DNA from 2 places in the Pseudomonas sp. LB3P25 genome. Region 2 is predicted to be linked to the other one. Evidence: predicted binding sites of a transcription regulator. Region 2 holds the regulator's gene; the other holds the start of a gene.

Region 1 (3,008 bases), 3.4 Mb from region 2:
CACTTCCAGTACCTTCCCGATGCGCCCGCTGTCGGTTTCCAGACGACGGATGACCGTGGCGGTATTGGCGATTTCGCCGCGCATTTGGGTGATGGTGTGAATGGTGCCCTGCATGACCTTTTCGCCCTGCTGGGCGGACTGGTCGGCATCGTCGGCGGCACGTGCCGCATCGGCAGCGTGGCGTGCGACTTCTTGCGCGGTAGCGGACATTTCGTTCATTGCCGTGGCCACCTGATCAGTACGGTTGAACTGCTCGTTAGTGCCGCTGGCCATCAGGGTGGCGATGGAATTCAGTTCACCGCTGGCGCTGTCCAGATCCTTGGCGCTGCACTGTAAACGGCTGAAGGTTTCGGCGAGAAAATCGCGCAGGGTGTTGGCGGCCATTGCCAGTTTGCCCAGCTCGTCCTGTCGGGTGCTGGTCACGCGTTCGGCGAAACGACCCTGGCTGAGTTGCGCCACGTACTCGATCAGTTTGCGAATCGGTTCCACCAGGTTGCGGTTGACCAGCCACAGGCTCAACAACCCGATCAACAGACCCGAGGCGAGCATCACAATGATCCCCAGCAACACAGTGCGATCGGCGTCGGCGCTGATCAGCTTCGATTGCTCGGCACCCTGCTTGCGCAATTCGCTGACCAACTCGCTCATCTGATCGCTGGTCGCGCGGTCCACACCTTTGACCGCCGTGTCGCCAGCCGTTGGGTCGGCACCTGCCGCCACGTAGGCATCACGGCCCTTCTGATAGGCCGCACCCAACAGGCGATGTTCGTCCCGCAGGCGTTCGATGCGAGTCTGGAGTGACGACTCGATACCCTTCTGCCCGGCCAGTTCGCCGAGGATGCCCTGCACGTCGCGCTGACGGTCTTCGAATTGCTTCCAGTATTTGTCCAGGTCCACAGGCTGCTTGCCGCGTAGCAGGACGTTTTTCCATTCCTGAACCTGCACCTTGAATTGCAGGTTGGCTTCATCGATCAATTGCGAGGTGTGCAGCGGGCCTTCGATCAGATTCGCGTAGTTCTGAACACCGCTGGACAGAAAATGAAAACAGGCCAGGGCGATCAGCAACATGGCCAACAGGCTGCCGCTCAGCAGGGCGAGAATTTGCGCTCTCAAGGACTTTTGCAAAAACATCGGAAGGTACTCATGACAGGAATGAGGCACGCCGGGGTGAGGCGTGAAAGAAGTCCGGACATCCCTGTCTGCGACCTTGGCCAGTGGCCAAAGCCGTGCAAGTTAACGTCAGCAGGATCGGCGTGCCAGAGCGGTTCTTTAATCAATTCCGACCGTCGGTAGTGCCACTATTTCGCCCCCACTGCGCTGTCACAAAACTGTTAAAACTCCTTGCGATGATGCGGCTCAAGTGAACCTGTTAAACCCGCCGTAACGCGATCCGCCCCTGTGGGATCGAGCCTGTGTGGCGAGGGGATTTATCCCCGTTGGGCTGCGAAGCGGCCCCGAAATCGAAAACCGCGGTGGGCCAAGTACACCGCACACGATGGTTTACGACTGCTTCGCAGCCGAACGGGGATAAATCCCCTCGCCACACAGGCTCGCTCCCACAGGGGCGCAGGCGAACGAAGGCTTCGCCAGCTGCTACACAACGCGACCGACAGCGCCTCCTTCAGTGAGACCTCATGAACCACAGCATCGACCAAAGCCATCGCGACACGGACCTGTTCGGTCTGCTGTACGGTTTCAGTTTTCGCCCCGGCGAGCGCGGCCGGGAGCTCGACTCGGCCAAGGCCTTGCAGTGCCTGCAACAACCCGGCGACACCGACGAATTTCTCTGGCTGCACCTGAACCTGGCTCATGCGGCGTGCGAGCGCTGGATGAAAAGCCATCTGGAATTGCCCGACGAGTTTTTCGAAGCGCTGCATGAGGGCTCCCGTTCGACGCGCATCGAGCATGTGGATTCGGCGTTGCTGGCGGTGGTCAACGACGTGGTGTTCAACCTCAGCAGCATGGTTTCGTCCGATGTTTCGACCCTGTGGGTTTGCGCCCGCAGTCGGCTGATCATCAGCGCGCGGCTGCAACCGCTGCACTCGGTGGACAAGCTGCGTTCGTCGGTGAAGGCCGGTGAATGCTTTCGCTCGCCGCTGGAATTGCTGGTGCATCTGCTGCGCGATCAGGGTGAAGTGCTGACCCAGATCGTGCGCAAGACCAGCCTCAGTGTCGATCAGATCGAAGATGAGTTGCTGTCCTCGCGGCTGTCGACCAACCGGGCCGAACTGGGCGCCAATCGTCGGGTGCTGGTGCGCCTGCAACGCTTGTTGGCGCTGGAACCGGGCTCGTTGCTGCGCCTGCTCAATCGCCCGCCGCAGTGGTTGCAGAAGGAGGATGTGAAGGAATTGCGCAAGTCCACCGAGGAGTTCGCGCTGATCATCAACGACCTCACGGCGCTGGGCGAACGGATCAAGCTGTTGCAGGAAGAAATCGCCGCCAACCTCAACGAACAGAGTAACCGCACACTGTTCACCCTGACCGTGGTGACGGTGCTGGCGTTGCCGATCAACATCATCGCCGGGTTCTTTGGCATGAACGTCGGTGGGGTGCCGCTTTCCGGCGACCCGGAAGGGTTCTGGATTCTGGTGGCATTGGTCGCGACGTTTACCGTGATCGCCGGGCGTTGGGCGTTTCGTAAACGCCAGGATTATTAAGCACGGTCGTTGGCCGTCACTGTGGCGAGGGAGCTTGCTCCCGCTGGGCTGCGAAGCGGCCCCAAATCTGCAGCCTGGTTTCTTCAGATAGACCGCATCCACCGATTTGCGACTGCTGCGCAGCCGAGCGGGAGCAAGCTCCCTCGCCACAGGTATGCGGTGGACTCGGATCAACGGATCTGCAAAAACCCAAAACACTGACCCAGGGCAGTCTCTCTGTAACATTCAGCAACGATCATGGGCGACACTCCTTCTCTCCTCAGGATTGTCCGTCATGGCTACTCCTTCCTTCACCGCCGCCCAGGCGCCCGCCAGTAGCGCCAAACCGCAACTCGATAAAAAGCCCGGCTT
Region 2 (14,601 bases):
TAAACCTTTGCGAGAACTTCGGTTGAGCGCGACCCCGGCTCGGACGCAGCCTCGCAGGCTCGGCAGCTGCTACAAAGGCTCAATCAATCTCTCTGTTTCGCACTTCGGCAAAAGTTGGAAGGCTTCTTGCAGTAGCGGCTCTGCGCCTGCTTCAGGCGTCAAAAGTTTGCTTTAAAGGAACGGGGAAAACCGGTGGATCGCTCTCAGTTACTCAACAGTGCCCGCACAAACGTTGCCGACTTAAGTCGGGGCAATCTGGGCGTGCCGTTGTTGCTGCTGGTCATGTTGGCAATGATGATGTTGCCGGTGCCGCCGTTCCTGCTGGATGTGTTTTTCACGTTTAACATTGCCTTGTCCATCGTCGTGCTGCTGGTGTGCGTCTACGCCTTGCGGCCGCTGGATTTTGCGGTGTTCCCGACCATTCTGCTGGTGGCAACATTGCTGCGACTGGCGCTCAACGTGGCCTCCACGCGGGTGGTGATGCTCCACGGTCAGGACGGCCATGCCGCCGCCGGTAAGGTGATCCAGGCCTTCGGTGAGGTGGTGATCGGCGGTAACTACGTGGTCGGTATCGTCGTCTTCGCAATTTTGATGATCATCAACTTCGTCGTGGTGACCAAGGGTGCCGGGCGGATTTCCGAGGTGAGCGCACGCTTCACCCTCGATGCGATGCCCGGTAAACAAATGGCGATCGACGCCGACTTGAACGCCGGACTGATCGACCAGAACCAGGCCAAGCTGCGCCGGATGGAAGTGGCCCAGGAAGCCGAGTTCTACGGTTCCATGGACGGTGCCAGCAAATTCGTTCGCGGTGACGCCATTGCCGGTCTGCTGATCCTGTTCATCAACCTGATTGGTGGCATGGCGGTCGGTATCTTCCAGCACAACATGAGCTTCGCCGACGCCGGCAAGGTTTACGCATTGCTGACGATTGGTGACGGTTTGGTGGCGCAATTGCCATCACTGCTTTTATCTACAGCAGCAGCGATCATGGTGACCCGTGCTTCCGGTTCGGAAGACATGGGCAAGCAGATCAATCGCCAGATGTTCGCCTCGCCCAAAGCGTTGGCCGTGGCGGCGGGTTTGATGGCGGTGATGGGCCTCGTGCCGGGCATGCCGCACTTTTCCTTTCTCAGCATGGCAGCCCTGGCGGCCGGCGGCGCGTACCTGTTCTGGAAGAAGCAGAACGTGGTCAAGGTTCAGGCTCTGCAAGAGGTCAAGCGTCAACAGGAATTGCTGCCATCGCCAGCTCGCGCTCAGGAAACCAAGGAGCTTGGCTGGGATGACGTGACGCCGATCGACATGATCGGCCTGGAAGTCGGCTACCGGCTGATTCCGCTGGTGGACCGCAACCAGGGTGGTCAGTTGCTGGCGCGGATCAAGGGCGTGCGCAAGAAGCTGTCCCAGGATCTGGGCTTCCTGATGCCGACCGTGCATATCCGTGACAACCTCGACCTGGCGCCGAGTGCCTATCGCCTGACCCTGATGGGGGTGATCCTGGCCGAAGCAGAGATTTATCCGGAGCGCGAGCTGGCGATCAACCCGGGGCAGGTCTACGGGACGCTCAACGGCATTACCGCCAAAGATCCGGCTTTCGGTCTGGAGGCGGTCTGGATCGAAATCAGCCAGCGTGCCCAGGCACAATCCCTCGGTTACACCGTGGTCGATGCCAGTACGGTCGTGGCAACCCACTTGAACCAGATTTTGTACAAGCACTCGAGCGAGCTGATCGGTCACGAAGAAGTGCAGCAGCTCATGCAATTGCTGGCCAAAAACTCGCCAAAACTGGCCGAAGAGCTGGTGCCTGGTGTGGTATCGCTGTCGCAGCTGCTCAAAGTTTTGCAGGCTTTGTTGGCCGAACAGGTGCCAGTACGGGACATTCGCAGCATTGCCGAGGCCATCGCCAACAATGCCAGCAAGAGTCAAGATACTGCCGCGCTGGTGGCTGCGGTGCGCGTCGGCGTATCCCGCGCAATCGTCCAAAGCATTGTAGGGACTGACTCCGAGCTACCAGTGATCACCCTGGAGCCAAGGTTGGAACAAATATTGCTCAATAGTCTTCAGAAGGCAGGACAAGGCTCGGAAGAGGGCGTTCTGCTGGAGCCAAGCATGGCTGAGAAACTGCAACGCTCGTTGATCGATGCGGCGCAGCGTCAGGAAATGCAAGGTCAACCGGTGATTCTGCTGGTAGCCGGCCCGGTTCGCGCGATGCTGTCGCGATTCGGCCGATTGGCAGTCCCGGGTTTGCATGTGTTGGCTTACCAGGAAATCCCTGACAACAAGCAAGTGACCATCGTTGCGACAGTAGGGCCCAACGGCTGAGGTAGTGGTATATGCAAGTTAAGCGTTTTTTCGCCGCCGATATGCGTCAGGCCATGAAACTGGTTCGTGATGAGCTGGGCGCTGATGCCGCTATCATTGGCAACCGCCGGATCGCCGGTGGTGTCGAGCTGACGGCTGCCCTGGATTACAAGTTGTCGGCGCTGGCCCCGCGCGTTCCGAACATGGAACTCGAAGACGAGCTGCGCAAGACCCAGTCGCGGATCGTCACCGCTCAGGCCGAGCTGAGCCTGCGCAGCGATGGCGAGAGCGATAAGTCCACCAATCGCCAGTTGTTCGCCGGCCTGCCGTTGACCGCCGCCGAGCCGCTGATCGAACCGACCTACGCGGAACCCCGTCGTCCTGCACCGGCCGCGGCACCTGCCTCCGGTGGCGTGGATCCACGGGCGTTCGACTCGATGCGTTTCGAACTCAACAGCCTGCGCGAACTGATGGAAGTGCAACTCGGCTCCCTGGCCTGGAATCAGCTGCAAGGCAGCCGTCCGGCCCAGGCCAACCTTTGGCGTCGCCTGCAACGCATCGGCCTGTCCGGCCCGTTGTCGCGCGATTTGCTGGCGCTGATTACCGATATTGAAGAACCTCGTCAGGCCTGGCGCATGTTGCTGGCGCACCTGGCGCGGATGATCGCCACACCGGAAGTCGAGCCTTTGGAAGAGGGCGGCGTGATTGCCATGGTCGGCCCTGCCGGCATGGGCAAGACCACCACCCTGGCCAAGCTCGCAGCCCGCTACGTACTCAAGTACGGCGCGCAGAACATCGCGCTGGTGAGCATGGACAGCTACCGCATTGGTGCTCAGGAACAACTCAAGACGTTGGGCCGCATTCTCAATGTGTCGGTGACGCATGTCGATCCGGGCCAGTCGCTGGTGCAGGCGCTGGAGCCTTTGCTGCGCAAACGCGTGGTGCTGATCGATACCGCGGGCCTTCAGGCCAGCGATCCGGCACTGCGCATGCAGCTTGAAAGCCTGGCCGGTCGTGGCATCAAATCGAAAAATTATCTGGTTTTGGCAACCACCAGCCAGAAACAGGTTCTAACGGCCGCTTATCACAGTTACAAACGCTGCGGCCTCGCTGGCTGCATCCTGACTAAACTGGATGAAACGGCAAGTCTGGGCGAGGTGTTGAGCCTGGCCATCAGTCATGAGTTGCCGGTGGCCTACCTGACCGATGGCCCGCGGATTCCGGATGATTTACATCTGCCGCGTCGTCATCAGTTGGTCAGTCGCGCCGTCAGCGTGCAAATGCAAGAAGAACCCAGCGAAGAAGCCATGGCTGACATGTTCGCTGATATTTACCACAGCCCGACCAAGCAGGTCGGCTGAGGTACTAATGAACAGTTTTTGTACCTACATCGATGGTCTGCCATGCATTGTTCAGTTAGTGAACGCGCAGCCAGTAATGTGGCCTCCGTCTAAGTAAGACAAGGTAAAGAAAATTCATGGGCAGCATGCATCCCGTACAGGTGATCGCGGTGACCGGCGGCAAAGGTGGCGTCGGGAAGACTAACGTGTCAGTGAACTTGTCCCTGGCTCTAGCTGAGCTCGGTCGGCGCGTCATGCTGTTGGACGCCGATCTGGGGCTGGCGAACGTCGACGTTCTGCTGGGACTGACACCCAAACGTACTTTGGCCGACGTGATCGAGGGCCGCTGCGAGCTGCGCGACGTGTTGTTGCAGGGCCCTGGCGGTATCCGCATCGTCCCGGCCGCGTCCGGCACACAGAGCATGGTTCATTTGAGCCCGGCTCAACACGCCGGCCTGATCCAGGCGTTCAGCGATATCGGCGACAACCTCGACGTGTTGGTGATCGACACCGCCGCGGGCATTGGTGACTCGGTCGTCAGTTTCGTTCGCGCGGCGCAAGAAGTCTTGCTGGTGGTCTGCGACGAACCGACCTCGATCACCGATGCCTACGCACTGATCAAACTGCTGAACCGCGATTACGGCATGAACCGTTTCCGCGTCCTGGCCAACATGGCCCAGAGCCCGCAGGAAGGGCGCAACCTGTTCGCCAAGTTGACCAAGGTCACGGATCGCTTCCTTGACGTCGCCTTACAATACGTCGGCGCAGTGCCTTACGACGAAAGCGTGCGCAAGGCTGTGCAGAAGCAGCGCGCCGTTTACGAAGCCTTCCCGCGTTCCAAGTGCTCACTGGCGTTCAAGGCCATTGCACAGAAGGTCGATACCTGGCCGCTGCCTGCCAACCCGCGTGGGCACCTGGAGTTTTTCGTCGAGCGCCTCGTGCAACAAACCGCAGGACCCGTGCTATGACAGCCAGTGGCTATAACCTCTACAAGAAGTCGGCACGTGATGCGCAGTACGAGCTGATCGAGCGTTACGCGCCACTGGTTAAACGCATTGCCTACCACTTGCTGGCGCGTCTGCCGGCCAGTGTCCAGGTCGAAGACCTGATCCAGGCCGGGATGATCGGCCTGCTTGAAGTGTCGACCAAATACGACGCCAGCAAAGGCGCGAGTTTCGAGACGTACGCGGGCATTCGAATCCGCGGCGCGATGCTCGATGAAGTACGCAAGGGGGACTGGGCGCCACGTTCGGTCCACCGCAATACCCGCATGGTCAGCGACGCAATTCGCTCGATTGAAGCTAAAACCGGCCGTGACGCTAAAGATCACGAGGTTGCGGCCGAACTCCAATTGAGTCTCGACGATTATTACGGGATTTTGAACGACACCCTGGGCAGCCGGTTATTCAGTTTCGACGATCTGTTGCAGGACGGCGAACACGAAGGGCTGCACGAGGATGGCGCCAGTGCTCATCTGGAGCCGTCACGCGATCTGGAAGATGAACGCTTCCAGGCGGCGCTGGCGGACGCGATTGCCAATTTGCCGGAGCGTGAGCGACTGGTGTTGGCGCTGTACTACGACGAAGAGTTGAATCTCAAGGAAATCGGTGAGGTCCTGGGGGTCAGCGAATCTCGGGTCAGCCAGTTACACAGCCAGTGCGCGGCCCGTTTGCGGGGGCGTTTGGGGGAGTGGCGAGCGCGCTGAAGGCAGTGTGGGGACACTGCGAACGCGGCGGGTGGGGTGTTGAACCGTACCGGTCCCGATCTGTTGTGCTCCAGACAGTCATTGAGTGCTTTGCCGGATTGATTGAAATGGCGCGTCCAGGTGCTGGGCGCGTTTAAGACTGCTTGGAGGTCGAATTGGACAAGAACATGAAAATCCTCATCGTTGATGACTTCTCAACGATGCGGCGGATCATTAAAAACCTGTTGCGTGACCTTGGGTTCACCAACACGGTCGAGGCCGACGATGGCACTACCGCCATTCCGGTTCTCAACAGCGGCAGCATCGACTTTCTGGTAACAGACTGGAACATGCCTGGCATGACCGGTATCGATCTGCTGCGCCACGTGCGCGCCGATGAAAAGCTCAAGCACCTGCCGGTGCTGATGGTGACCGCTGAAGCCAAGCGCGAGCAGATCATCGAGGCAGCCCAGGCCGGTGTTAACGGCTATGTGGTCAAGCCCTTCACGGCCCAGGCGTTAAAAGAAAAAATCGAGAAGATTTTCGAACGCATCGGTTGATTTGCGAAGCCACTGCGCCACGGGGGAGCTATGGAGCATTACGAGTCTTCACAGGGCGATTTCGAATCGACTCTGAAAAAACACGCGGTCGAACTGGTCGAAAGCCTTGAAAAAGGCAGGTTCGGCGACGCTGTGCAACTGATCCATGAGCTCAATCAGACCCGTGACCGTGGCCTGTATCAGGAAGTGGGCAAGCTCACCCGCGAGCTGCATAGCGCGATCGTCAATTTTCAGATTGACCCGCACATGCCGCAAGCCGAGGAAGTCTCGCAGATCACGGATGCCACCGAGCGTCTGGGTTATGTGGTCAAGCTGACCGAGGCTGCTGCCAACCGCACCATGGACCTGGTGGAAAACGCCACGCCGCTGGTCAACAGCCTGAGCAACGAAGCCCAGGCCTTGAGCACCGACTGGGGACGGTTCATGCGTCGCGAAGTCGGGGCTGAAGAGTTCCGCGAACTGGCCCGGCGAGTCGACGGTTTCCTGACACGCAGCAGCGAAGACAATCGGGTTGTGTCGAGCAACCTCAACGACATTCTGCTCGCTCAGGATTACCAGGACCTCACCGGTCAAGTGATCAAGCGCGTGACCCAATTGGTCACCGAAGTTGAAAGCAACCTGCTCAAGCTCGTGCTTATGGCCAGCCAGGTGGACCGCTTTGCGGGCATCGAACATGACCATGAAGCGATGCTGGCAGAAAAAGATCCGCAAAAACATCTCTCTCAGGGTGAAGGTCCGCAGATTCATGCCGATAAAAGAGAAGACGTTGTGTCCGGTCAGGACGATGTAGACGATTTGCTTTCCAGCCTTGGATTCTAGGAGCACCCCTACACATGAGCTTCGGCGCCGATGAAGAGATCCTTCAGGATTTCCTGGTTGAGGCCGGCGAGATTCTAGAGCAACTGTCCGAACAGCTGGTCGAGCTTGAAAGCCGACCGGATGATGCGGACTTGCTCAATGCAATTTTTCGCGGTTTTCACACTGTAAAAGGAGGCGCCGGCTTCCTCCAACTCAACGAGCTGGTGGAGTGCTGTCACATCGCCGAGAACGTGTTCGACATCCTGCGCAAGGGTGAGCGTCGCGTCGACTCGGAACTGATGGACGTGGTTCTCGAAGCGCTGGATGCGGTGAACAGCATGTTTACCGAAGTCCGCGAGCGCAGTCCGATCACGGCTGCCACGCCTGAGTTGCTGGCAGCGCTGGCCCGTCTGGCCGAGCCGCAAACTGAAGAAGCCGCACCGGTAGCCGACGTGGTCGAAACACCGGCTGCTGAAAGCGAGTCGGGTGACATCACCGATAATGAATTCGAACAACTGCTGGACTCGCTGAACGCCGTCAAGGCGCAGGCAGAGGCCCCGGCGGCTGCTCCGCTGCCGGCGGGTAATGCCGCTACCAGCGACGAAATTACCGATGCCGAGTTCGAGTCGTTGCTCGATCAGCTGCACGGTAAGGGCCAGTTCGCCGTCGATGCGGTAGCCCCGGCGCCAGCCGCACCGGCTGCCCCGAAAGCGGCAGGCGACAGCTCCGATATCACTGACGACGAGTTCGAAGCACTGCTCGATCAGTTGCACGGCAAGGGCAACTTTGCCGTGGATGCGTTGGAATCGGCCATTGCTGCGGTTCCGGCCCCGGCTGCGCCCACCGCTAAAGCGGCTGGCGGCGACCTGATCTCCGATCACGAGTTCGAATCGCTGCTCGATGAATTGCACGGCAAGGGCAAGTTCACTGAAGTGGGCACCGCTACCGGCGCCAGCGCTTCGGTTGCGGCGTCAGTGGCCAAGGCTGTTGCACCGAAACCCGTCGCCAAAGCGCCCGAGCCTAAAGCCGAAGCGCCGAAACCTGTCGCTGCTGCCCCGGCTCCGGCGCGCGCCCCGGCCGCGCCACCACCGGAAAAACCAGCCAGCGAAGCCGAGACCACCGTGCGGGTCGATACCGCGCGTCTCGACGAAATCATGAACATGGTCGGCGAGTTGGTACTGGTGCGTAACCGCTTGGTACGTCTGGGCCTCAACAGCGGCGACGAAGCCATGTCCAAGGCCGTGTCGAACCTCGACGTGGTCACAGCCGACCTGCAAACCGCGGTCATGAAGACCCGGATGCAACCGATCAAGAAAGTCTTCGGACGCTTCCCGCGCCTGGTTCGCGACCTGGCTCGCCAGCTCAAGAAAGAGATCAACCTGGAACTGGTCGGCGAAGAAACCGACCTCGACAAGAACCTCGTCGAGGCCCTGGCCGACCCGTTGGTCCACTTGGTGCGCAACTCGGTCGACCACGGTATTGAAGAGCCGGCCGAGCGCGAAGCAATGGGCAAGCCTCGCAGCGGCAAGGTGATCCTGTCCGCTGAACAGGAAGGCGACCACATCCTGCTGTCCATCTCCGATGACGGCAAGGGCATGGACGCCGATGTTCTGCGCGGCATTGCCGTGAAAAAAGGCTTGATGGACAAGGATGCAGCCGATCGCCTCAGCGAGTCCGATTGCTTCAACCTGATCTTCGCGCCGGGTTTCTCGACCAAGACCGAAATTTCCGATGTCTCCGGACGCGGCGTGGGCATGGACGTGGTGAAAACCAAAATCGCCCAGCTCAACGGCACCATCAATATCTATTCGACCAAGGGCAAGGGCTCGAAGATCGTCATCAAGGTCCCGTTGACCCTGGCGATCATGCCAACGCTGATGGTCATGCTCGGCAACCAGGCGTTTGCGTTCCCGCTGGTGAACGTCAACGAGATCTTCCACCTCGACCTGTCGCGCACCAACGTGGTGGACGGCCAGGAAGTGGTGATCGTGCGGGACAAGGCGCTGCCATTGTTCTACCTCAAACGCTGGCTGGTCAGCTCTGCCGCTCACGAAGAGCAGCGCGAAGGCCATGTGGTGATCCTTTCGGTGGGCACTCAGCGGATCGGCTTCGTCGTCGATCAACTGGTGGGCCAGGAAGAAGTGGTCATCAAGCCATTGGGCAAAATGCTCCAGGGAACCCCGGGCATGTCCGGCGCCACCATCACCGGTGACGGCCGCATTGCGCTGATTCTCGATGTTCCGAGCATGCTCAAGCGTTACGCCGCACGGCGTATTTGATTCTGGTGGGGCGGGGCGACTGAGCCTCGCTCCGTCTAACGGAGTGTTTATGGCAGTTAAAGTCCTCGTGGTGGACGATTCGGGGTTTTTCCGCCGCCGCGTCTCGGAAATTCTTTCAGCGGATCCGAATATCCAGGTCGTCGGCACGGCGACCAACGGAAAAGAGGCAATCGATCAGGCGCTGGCCCTCAAGCCAGATGTGATCACCATGGACTACGAGATGCCGATGATGGATGGCATCACGGCGGTGCGGCACATCATGCAGCGCTGTCCGACCCCGGTGTTGATGTTCTCCTCGCTGACCCACGAAGGCGCTCGGGTAACCCTCGACGCGCTGGACGCTGGCGCGGTGGATTTCCTGCCGAAGAATTTCGAAGACATCTCCCGCAACCCGGAGAAGGTCAAGCAACTGCTGTGCGAGAAGATTCTCAGTATTTCGCGCAGTAACCGTCGTGCAAGCACCTACAGCGCCCCGGCCCCGGTGGCCGCGCCTGCACCGACGCCAGCACCTGCCAGCGTCAGCAGCTACGGCAGCAGCGCGCCTGCGCGTCCGGCACCGGCTCCGATTCCGGCTCGTGCACATGCCCCAGCCTCGTCGTCGCCTGCGCCGAAACGCAAAGCCTACAAACTGGTCGCCATCGGTACGTCCACTGGCGGCCCGGTTGCCCTGCAGCGGGTTCTGACCCAATTGCCGGCCAACTTCCCAGCCCCCATCGTATTGATCCAGCACATGCCGGCTGCCTTTACCAAGGCCTTCGCCGAGCGTCTGGACAAGCTCTGCCGCATCAGCGTCAAGGAAGCCGAGGATGGCGACATCCTGCGTCCGGGCCTGGCGTTGCTGGCGCCGGGTGGCAAGCAAATGATGATCGACGGTCGTGGCGCAGTGAAAATCCTCCCGGGTGACGAACGTCTGAACTACAAGCCGTGCGTGGACATCACCTTCGGTTCCGCGGCCAAGTCTTACGGTGACAAAGTTCTGGCGGTCGTATTGACCGGCATGGGCGCCGACGGTCGTGAAGGCGCGCGTCTGCTCAAGCAGGGCGGCAGTGCAATCTGGGCTCAGGATGAAGCCAGCTGCGTGATCTACGGCATGCCGATGGCCATCGTCAAAGCTGAACTCGCCGATGCGGTGTACGGCCTGGACGATATTGGCAAGCATCTGGTCGAGGCTTGTATCTGATGGATGTTTTAAGCCTTATCGGGATCATCATGGCGTTTGTCGCCATCATTGGCGGAAACTACCTTGAAGGCGGTCACCTCGGTGCCCTGGCCAACGGCCCGGCAGCGTTGATCGTACTCGGTGGGACCATCGGTGCGGCGCTGTTGCAGGCGCCGATGAGCGCCTTCAAACGCGCCATGCAGATTCTGGCCTGGATCCTGTTCCCCCCACGCGTGGACCTGGCAGGCGGCATCGATCGCGTCGTGAACTGGAGCCTGACCGCGCGCAAGGAAGGCTTGCTCGGTCTGGAAGGGGTGGCCGACGCCGAATCTGACAACTACGCGCGCAAAGGCCTGCAACTGTTGGTGGACGGCGCCGAACCGGAAGCGATTCGCAGCATCCTGGAAGTGGATTTCTACACCCAGGAAAGCCGCGACATCGAAGCCGCCAAAGTCTTCGAAAGCATGGGCGGCTACGCGCCGACCATCGGCATCATCGGTGCGGTGATGGGCCTGATCCATGTGATGGGCAACCTGGCCGATCCATCGCAACTGGGTAGCGGCATTGCCGTGGCCTTCGTCGCGACCATCTACGGCGTGGCCAGTGCCAACCTGGTGCTGCTGCCGATTGCCGCCAAACTCAAGTCCGTCGCATTGCGGCAATCGCGTTATCGCGAAATGTTGTTGGAAGGGATCCTGTCGATCGCCGAAGGTGAAAACCCTCGCTCTATTGAGTTGAAGCTTCAGGGCTTCATGGATTGATGGGAGACATGGACCATGGCACGTCGTCGCCAACCTGAAGAACATGTAAACCATGAGCGTTGGCTGGTTTCGTACGCCGACTTCATTACGTTGCTGTTCGCTTTCTTCGTCGTGATGTACTCGATCTCTTCGATCAACGAAGGCAAGTACAAGGTCATTTCCGAAGCGCTGATCGGGGTCTTTACCGACTCCGACCGCGCCCTCAAGCCGATCCCGATTGGTGACGAGCGACCGAAGACCGTCACCCCGGCCAAGCCGTTGGTCAAGGACAGCGAGCAGGTCGACGCCGGCATTGCCCAAGCCGCCAACGATCCGCTCAAAAGCATCGCCGACGATATCAGCGCGGCGTTCGGCGACCTGATCAGCTCCAACCAGATGACCATTCGCGGCAACGAGCTGTGGGTCGAGATCGAACTCAATTCCAGCCTGTTGTTCGGCAGCGGCGACGCCATGCCCAGCGACATCGCGTTCAACATCATCGACAAGGTTGCCGCGATTCTTAAGCCGTTCGACAACCCGATTCACGTCGAAGGCTTCACTGACGATCAACCGATCCGCACCGCGCAATACCCGACCAACTGGGAGCTGTCCTCGGCCCGTTCGGCGAGTATCGTGCGCATGCTGGCGATGCAGGGTGTGAACCCCGGTCGTCTGGCGTCGGTGGGTTACGGCGAGTTCCAGCCGGTGGCCAACAACGCGACTGCCGAGGGGCGGGCGCGTAACCGTCGCGTCGTGCTGGTGGTGTCACGAAATCTCGATGTACGCCGCAGCCTCACCGGTACTGGAACGGCCAATGCGAAACCGGATGCCGCGTTGAAGCGTGCTGGCACACAAACTGCACCGACCCCGGTCAAGTCGCCGGGACGAGAGAGTGCCGTCAATTCTCCGTCACCCGCATTAATACGTTGAGCTTTTCCTCGGTCGACCATTTCGACCGGGAGGAACAATCCGAATGAGAGTCTGGGCAGTCGCCAATCAAAAGGGTGGTGTCGGTAAAACCACTTCCTCTATCGCTTTAGCCGGATTACTGGCCGAGGCGGGCAAGCGCGTGGTTGTGGTCGATCTCGACCCCCACGGCTCCATGACCAGCTACTTCGGTTACGACCCCGACAGTCTGGAACACAGCAGCTACGACTTGTTCCTGCACAAGGGCAGTGTGCCGCAAGGCTTGCCCGGTCAGTTGTTGTTGCCCACCAGCCACGAGAGTATTTCCCTGTTGCCGTCAAGCACCGCACTCGCGACCCTTGAGCGCCAGTCGCCAGGTCAGAGTGGTTTGGGGCTGGTGATTGCCAAGAGCCTGGCGCAACTTTGGCAGGACTTCGATTACGCCGTGATCGACAGCCCGCCGTTGCTCGGCGTGCTGATGGTCAATGCCTTGGCGGCGAGCCAGCAATTGGTGATTCCGGTACAGACCGAACACCTGGCGGTCAAAGGTCTGGAGCGCATGGTCAATACCCTGGCAATGATCAACCGTTCACGTAAACAGGCGCTGCCTTTCAGTATCGTGCCGACCTTGTTCGACCGCCGCACGCAGGCCTCCCTCGGCACGCTGCGGGTGTTGCGCGACAAGTACCCGGAAGAAATCTGGCAGGGCTACATTCCAGTCGATACTCGCTTGCGTGATGCCAGCCGTGCCGGCGTGACGCCTTCGCAGTTCGACGGCAAGAGCCGTGGGGTGCTGGCTTATCGCGCGTTGCTCAAGCATTTGCTGGCCGCACAACTTGTTCCGCAGGTGGCGTGAGATGAACTCAATTCCTGTAGGAGCTGCCGCAGGCTGCGATCTTTTGATCTTGCTTTGTGACGTCCTTGAAATCGCCAAAAGATCGCAGCCTGCGGCAGCTCCTACAAGGGTGCTCCCATGAATCGGCCGGTCAAGATCACCTCGCGTCCGCAACTGGCGCTGCAGTCCTATCTGGACAGCTTGCTGATGGAGGCGACCGAAGAATTACCGCCGCAAATCGAAACGCTACCCGCAGTGGTCGAAGTTGAATCTGCGCTGGACGAGTTCCAGGCGGCGGTGCTCGAAGAACAGGCTCGCGATGCGCAGAAACCCGCCGTGGTTGCCGCGCCGGTAGCAGCGCCCCTGGCGAAAGCACCGGTAGCCGTACTCGAAGCGCCAGCGCCGGTTCTCGCGCCGGTATCGACCATCGCCCCGCTACTGCAAGCCTTGGTGCCGCCGGTGGTCGAAGTCCACCTGCCGCCGAGTAACACGCCGCCACCGGTGGAAACCGATGGTCGTCCGTCCTGGGCTGCCGAGCCATTCGAATGCCTGTTGTTCGACGTCGCCGGGCTGACCCTGGCCGTGCCGCTGGTGTGCCTGGGCTCGATTTATTCGTTGGCCGGCCACGAGCTTACGCCGCTGTTCGGACAGCCGGAATGGTTCCTCGGGATCCTGCCAAGCCAGGCCGGTAACCTGAAAGTATTGGACACCGCGCGTTGGGTCATGCCCGACCGTTACCGCGACGATTTCCGCCAGGGCCTGCAATACGTTATTTCGGTTCAGGGCTACGAGTGGGGGCTGGCGGTGCATCAGGTCAGCCGTTCGTTGCGCCTGGACCCGAACGAAATCAAATGGAGAAGTCATCGAGGTCAGCGGCCATGGCTCGCGGGCACGGTGATTGAGCACATGTGTGCATTGCTAGACGTTTCCGCACTGGCCGAGTTGATCGCCAGCGGCGGGGCAAAGCACATGAGCGGCACCAAGCCGACTCACAAACCAACATAACAAGCACGCGACGGCAGTCACTGCCGCTGCACAGAACACACACCGCTAGGGCGGTTTTTCGAGGGGTCAGGGTATGAATGATAAGGCGTCGTCTGCAAAGGGTTCCGAAGATCCGATCCTGCAATGGGTAACCTTCAAGCTGGACAATGAAACCTACGGCATCAACGTGATGCGCGTTCAGGAAGTCCTGCGTTACACCGAAATCGCCCCGGTCCCGGGTGCCCCGAGCTACGTGCTGGGCATCATCAACCTGCGCGGTAACGTGGTCACCGTGATCGACACCCGTCAGCGCTTCGGCCTGATGAACGCCGAGATCAGCGACAACACCCGTATCGTCATCATCGAAGCCGACAAGCAAGTCGTTGGGATCATGGTCGATAGCGTGGCCGAAGTGGTTTACCTGCGTCAGTCGGAAATCGAAACCGCGCCGAACGTCGGTAACGAAGAATCCGCCAAGTTCATTCAAGGCGTGTGCAACAAGAACAACGAACTGCTGATCCTGGTCGAGCTGGACAAGATGATGAGCGAAGAAGAATGGTCGGACCTGGAGAACATCTGATTGATTCTTGAGGTGGCGGTCATTGTCCTGTTCCTGTTCTGGGCAGGCACGCTGGCGATGTTTCTGGCGTACATACGAGGCCAACGACTGATCGCCGCGCAACAGGCCCAGGGCGATGCGCTGCGTGATCAGCGCATCAAGGACTTGGCCAAGCGCGTCGAGGACTACCAGAGCGGCAACGTGCGCATGGGTGAAGACCTGCACGAACTGCGCGCGGTGGTTGGCCCCTTGCCGGACAAACTGGCTCAGCTGGAACAGCGCGACCCGTCGAGCCTGTCGTTTGCCCAAGCGGCGCGATTGGTCGGGATGGGCGCGAGCGTCGATGAACTGACTCAGTCCTGCGGGTTGACCCAGGCTGAGGCGGAGTTGATGAGTAAGCTTCACAAGAACTGAGAAGATCAAAAGATCGCAGCCTCGTTTCACTCGACAGCTCCT

What was found. The regulator FliA, encoded in region 2, starts transcription of late flagellar genes. The targets are predictions, from matches to a motif close to CTAAAGTTTNNNNNNNNNNNGCCGNTAA.
Region 1: the regulator FliA is predicted to act here: its motif matches at 1,246-1,273, upstream of ACYZTW_RS07685 (methyl-accepting chemotaxis protein).

What each region holds. Positions count from the first base shown of each region.
Region 1 covers NZ_CM142711.1:1,761,358-1,764,365, reverse strand. The annotation lists gene ACYZTW_RS07685 (methyl-accepting chemotaxis protein) at 1-1,131, opposite strand, end outside; gene ACYZTW_RS07680 (transporter) at 1,635-2,657, shown strand; gene ACYZTW_RS07675 (inorganic phosphate transporter) at 2,932-3,008, shown strand, end outside.
Region 2 covers NZ_CM142711.1:5,426,053-5,440,653, reverse strand. The annotation lists gene flhA (flagellar biosynthesis protein FlhA) at 193-2,322, shown strand; gene flhF (flagellar biosynthesis protein FlhF) at 2,334-3,662, shown strand; gene fleN (flagellar synthesis regulator FleN) at 3,779-4,609, shown strand; gene fliA (RNA polymerase sigma factor FliA) at 4,606-5,346, shown strand; gene ACYZTW_RS25005 (chemotaxis response regulator CheY) at 5,514-5,885, shown strand; gene ACYZTW_RS25000 (protein phosphatase CheZ) at 5,916-6,704, shown strand; gene ACYZTW_RS24995 (chemotaxis protein CheA) at 6,719-8,962, shown strand; gene ACYZTW_RS24990 (protein-glutamate methylesterase/protein-glutamine glutaminase) at 9,012-10,142, shown strand; gene ACYZTW_RS24985 (flagellar motor protein) at 10,142-10,882, shown strand; gene motD (flagellar motor protein MotD) at 10,898-11,791, shown strand; gene ACYZTW_RS24975 (ParA family protein) at 11,835-12,623, shown strand; gene ACYZTW_RS24970 (CheW domain-containing protein) at 12,741-13,607, shown strand; gene ACYZTW_RS24965 (chemotaxis protein CheW) at 13,681-14,166, shown strand; gene ACYZTW_RS24960 (DUF2802 domain-containing protein) at 14,167-14,559, shown strand.